DNA from 2 places in the Ruegeria sp. CDSC051 genome. Region 2 is predicted to be linked to the other one. Evidence: riboswitches for the same ligand, from Rfam matches in the RefSeq annotation. Region 2 holds a riboswitch; the other holds the start of a gene.
The links. Region 2 has a riboswitch for cobalamin ahead of AC2FH0_RS00345 (DUF1636 family protein). Riboswitches for the same ligand answer to the same signal wherever they lie in the genome.
Positions count from the first base shown of each region.

Region 1 (2,390 bases), on a different contig from region 2:
CGATTGCGCCCATCTCGCTTCGGGCAGAGCGTCACCGATCTGCGGCACATAATTCTGCGGCGCCGTGCACCAGCTACGCCATTGCCAATAGACCGGACCAGGCAAATCGGCACCGATCCCCACCGCTTTGCCCGGCAGATAGCCCAGCGCATTCACTGCCAGACGCCCATGCACATGCCAGAACATCCACGCCAGCCCGCGATAGGGCCAGGGATGGTCGGACAGAGTAACCAGCCCCGAACATACACAGATCATCCGGTCGATCTGATCAATGTCTGGCTGCACCGGCCCCAGCAAGCCGCCAAGGGAATGACCGATGCTCCACTGCAAAGCGTCCGGGAACCGCCTGCGCATCTCAGCCCGTGCGGCGGGCATGTCGACCAAGGCCCAATCCGCCATGGTCACCTCGGAGGTTTTGAGTTTGTCGCGCAGCGAATGCCCGAAATCGCTGTAGTCATAGGTCAAACAGGCAATACCCTGTTCGGCGGCCAGCCAACGGGCAAAATGCTGGTAATATTCGCGCGGCACTGCAGTTGCGCTGTGAATCACCACGGCGGTCTTCGGCTCGGTTGCAGGCAGATACAGCCGTGCCGACAGGCTGGCAGAGCCTGAGGCAAAGTCAAAGTCCTTAGTCTGGACGCAGGGCGTGGTATCAAGCATGGCGCTTCCAACAAATTCTGAACTACTCGGTTCACTCAACAATCGGCCCGATTTCGGCCACCAGAGTCAAGATTTCATCAAGATGACCAAACGTCCGGTTTGAACCCCAACAGGTGGCTTGACTCGGGGTCTGCATAGCCGCTAGCGATGTGGTGATGGTTCTTGCCCCGGAATTGGGGCGGGATGAAAAGGGAACACGGTGCGGTCTGCCCCGGCGATGCCGGAAAGGGCCAACTCCGCGACTGCCCCCGCAACTGTAAGCGGTGAGCAATGCCGAAATACCACTGGCCCCAGGGCTGGGAAGGTCGGCAAAGCGACGACCCGCAAGTCAGGAGACCTGCCATCGTATCGAAACCGAAACTCGGGCGGGGTGTCCGGGCAGGTCGTCAGCGCGCTGTCACACCTGATCCTCACCCTTCGTCCTGCGCGCGGAGGGCGCATTATGATCTGGAAGACAAAAACACACGAATTCACCGCAACCGTCTGTCAGAGGACCGGGAAACCCTGCCCCGCCCTTGCCCGAATGGCACGCGCCATGGCCGAGGCGATGGCGACGGCAAGGCCTGCGACATCCAAAACATTCGAGGTCGAAGGTACCAGCGATCTGACCCATTGCACCGAAGGCTGCACGGCCCGTTTTCGGGCCCAATCAGAACAGATCAGGGTCTATTGCGGCACCAGCACGGACACGCCGACAGAAAAGCTGGACGCCTATGGCGACATGATGTTCGGGCCGGAGTTCATCCAGAAATCCGCTGGTTTTCTGTCAGAACCACCCTGTGCGATGCTCGACGTATCGACCCTGCCGCCGCGCAGCGACAGTATTCCGTATCAAGTGTCTGCCTGATTCAGGGAAGGGTTCGGGCCGGCAACCCGGCCCAGTCCTTTTGCGCGTCGGTTTCCACCGCGCAGGGCCGCACCGCACGCAACCGCCGAAGCGCGTGGTCAGGCGCTTCGCCGCATTCCACCATTAGCCGCATCACAACCATCCCCGAGCGTCCGCACCCACCGCGGCAATGCACCAGCACCTTGCCGCCACTGGCAAGGACATGTTGGGCGGCGGCGCTGGCTTGCGGCCAAAGCGCCTCAACCTCAGGCGTGGGGGCGCCGAAATCGGAGACCGGAAGGTGGACCCAGGCAATCCGTTCGCACTGCAGGTCCGCCTCGAATGACAGCCCGCCGGAATGCTGGAACTCATCCAGAGTAGTCATCGAGATGATTAGGTCCGGCGCCCAATCCCGGATTACTGCGAAATCCCCAGCATAATCGCCCGTGACACCCGGCAGTGGGCACAGAGCGATCTGCCCTTTGCCCAATCCAAGAGGGTGAATTGCAAAACTCTCCAACACAGCTCCTTTTCCTGCATCGCCACATGGGGCTGAAGCCTCTCATGATTTACCGGCTCTGATGCACCTTGCCAAAACGAAATTCCTTTTCGCGCGCGGTGGACGCGGACGGCGGGGGTCTCTACGCTGCAAACCTGACACGAATCCAACAGAGCAGACATGACCGACACGCCCAGCCCCGCCTATCAGGTTCTCGCGCGGAAATACCGCCCGGAAACTTTTGCTGACCTCGTCGGTCAGAACGCAATGGTGCGCACGCTGAAAAACGCGTTCGAGGCCGACCGGATTGCACAAGCCTTCATCATGACTGGCATCCGCGGCACCGGTAAGACGACCACGGCCCGGATCATCGCCAAGGGCATGAACTGCATCGGTCCTGATGGG
Region 1 is NZ_JBXWOC010000006.1:137,559-139,948, reverse strand. It holds gene AC2FH0_RS15410 (alpha/beta hydrolase family protein) at 1-660, opposite strand, end outside; cobalamin riboswitch at 800-1,019, shown strand; gene AC2FH0_RS15405 (hypothetical protein) at 1,103-1,507, shown strand; gene AC2FH0_RS15400 (protein-tyrosine phosphatase family protein) at 1,509-2,009, opposite strand; gene AC2FH0_RS15395 (DNA polymerase III subunit gamma/tau) at 2,166-2,390, shown strand, end outside.
Region 1: another riboswitch for cobalamin. It lies ahead of AC2FH0_RS15405 (hypothetical protein); the one in region 2 lies ahead of AC2FH0_RS00345 (DUF1636 family protein).

Region 2 (2,390 bases):
CCACCACGATGCCAGCCTGCCGCGAAAGCGCCAAGGTCACTGTCGGAAAAGGACAGCACCACCAGATCCGCCGGGCTCTGGCCCAGATCGGTTGGGGTCTCCGTTTCCTCTAACCCGTGGCTTTCGCGGAAGACGACGTGCATGGCTTACTCGGCGGCCTCGGTTACACCCACGAGGATTTCGCGGATTTCAGCCTCTTTGATGTCGTCATGCTCGGCGATGACCACCAGACGCGAGCGACGCTCTTCACCTGGCTCCCACGGGCGGTCGTACTGATGACGCACACGGGCCCCGACTGCCTGCACCAAAAGGCGCATGGGTTTGCCGGTAACAGCGGCATAGCCTTTGACCCGCAGGATGTTCAGTTCATTCGCCAGACGTTCGATATTGGCGACCAGCTGGGCCGGATCGGTCTGTTCCGGCAGCTCGACAATGATGCTTTCGAAATCATCATGCTCGTGATCGTGGTGGCCATCGTGATGGCTGGGACGTGCCTCCATGTCATCTTCGGCAGCGGCCTCAAGCCCCAGCACAACACGTACATCCACAGCGCCTTCGGCCACTTCGACCACGGGCAGCGGGCGCGGAGCCTCTGCCGCGATGATTTCCTTGGCCTTGGCGACCCCCTCGGGGCCAGCAAGATCAGGCTTGGTCAGCAGAATGATGTCGGCGCAGGAGATCTGGTCCTCGAACACCTCGGATAGCGGCGTTTCGTGATCAATCGAGTCATCGGCCAGGCGCTGGGCATCCACCGCAGCGACATTCGGGGCAAAGCGACCGGCGACCACAGCTTCGGCATCGGCCAGAGCAATTACGCCATCCACGGTGATTTTCGAGCGGATATCCGGCCAGTCGAACGCTTTCAGCAGCGGCTTGGGCAAGGCCAAGCCAGAGGTTTCGATCAGAATGTGATCGGGGCGCGGCTCTAGCGCCATCAGCGCCTCGATGGTCGGGATGAAATCATCTGCCACGGTGCAGCAGATGCATCCATTGGCCAATTCCATGATGTTTTCCGCCGGGCAATCGGGGATCGCGCAGGATTTGAGGATATCGCCATCGACGCCAACATCTCCAAACTCGTTGACCACAATGGCCAGGCGCTTGCCCTGCGGGTTCTGCATCAGATGACGCACGAGCGTGGTCTTGCCCGAGCCCAGAAAGCCGGTGATCACAGTGACGGGCAGTTTTTCGAGATTGCTCATATCTAAGCTCCAATCGGGGGAATGCGGGCCGCACAGTTTTTGCGGAAATGTTCAGGACGTTCGCGCCATTTAACGAGGCCATCTTGGGTCGCGAGATATTTGGTCGCGCCTTCAACAATGGTCTCGACATGATCGGTTTCATCGAGATGCTCATAGACAAAGGTCCAACGTTTGGGTCCGCCACGCAGCACAATCGAGCAGCCCTGATCGCAATTTGAAAGGCATTCTACTGCCTTCAAAGTGACGCCATCAGGAAGTTCTGCCTGCTCCAACGCCTTGTGCAGCAACGCCCCAGGACGATCTGCATCATTCTCGACGGGCAGGCCGCGGCGGCAGGTCGTGCACACCAGCAGTTCAACAGGTGTGGTCTCGGTCATGTCTCTCATCCCCCCAAATCCTCTTCGCGGGGGACGGGGTTTCATGCGGGCCACGTATTGCGACATGGGCCCGACACCGGATCACCCCGTCCGGTTTCAACTTCGGATGTTGGCAGGTCTCCCGGCTTGCGGATGTCAGAGGCTGGCCTCTGGCAGATGTCCCGCCTTCCCGGCCTGTCTGGCCAGTGGCTTTGGGCACCCTCTCCGGTCACGGTCGCGGGGGCGGCTGCGTTTGACGGTTGACCGCTGACGCATTCCCTTTTCATCTGCATGTGCAGACACCAACGGATGGGACATGCGGCACGGGCAGGGGGCTTGTCAAGCGCGGCAGACGCACGGAAATCATCGAGAATGGAAAAGCGACCTGCCAATGCCTGTCAGCGGCATGTTTGGTCAGCCATATGCAAAATGACCGCAGGCGAACTTGGGCTTTGCGCCTCGAAGATATCCAGACGAAAGGATTCGCGGGCCCGTTACTTCAAAGGGCATATCGCGTGGAATCGATAGAGCGGTCAAATTTACCGGCCGAGCCAGTGAGTTCACCGCCTTCTGATCAATCCGGTGTCAAGCTTCACTCAGCAGAGCACTGCCGTGGCGAGACGGCGTGTCGCAGGCTCGAAAAGCCGAATGCGAAGCAACTGTTTGAAAGTATTGGAGGCGAGTACCTGTTTTGAAATCGAACCCTGTCAGAATTAATAGATAATAAAAACAGATACTTAAACCCATCTCGCATTCTTCGTAACCAAGAAATGTTGCGGGATTTGTTGCGGGATTTTGGTCAGCTCATTTAGAGATCCAAATTTTGTCGTGC
Region 2 is NZ_JBXWOC010000001.1:68,751-71,140, forward strand. It holds gene cobN (cobaltochelatase subunit CobN) at 1-143, opposite strand, end outside; gene cobW (cobalamin biosynthesis protein CobW) at 147-1,202, opposite strand; gene AC2FH0_RS00345 (DUF1636 family protein) at 1,205-1,579, opposite strand; cobalamin riboswitch at 1,674-1,880, opposite strand; gene AC2FH0_RS00350 (hypothetical protein) at 2,363-2,390, opposite strand, start outside.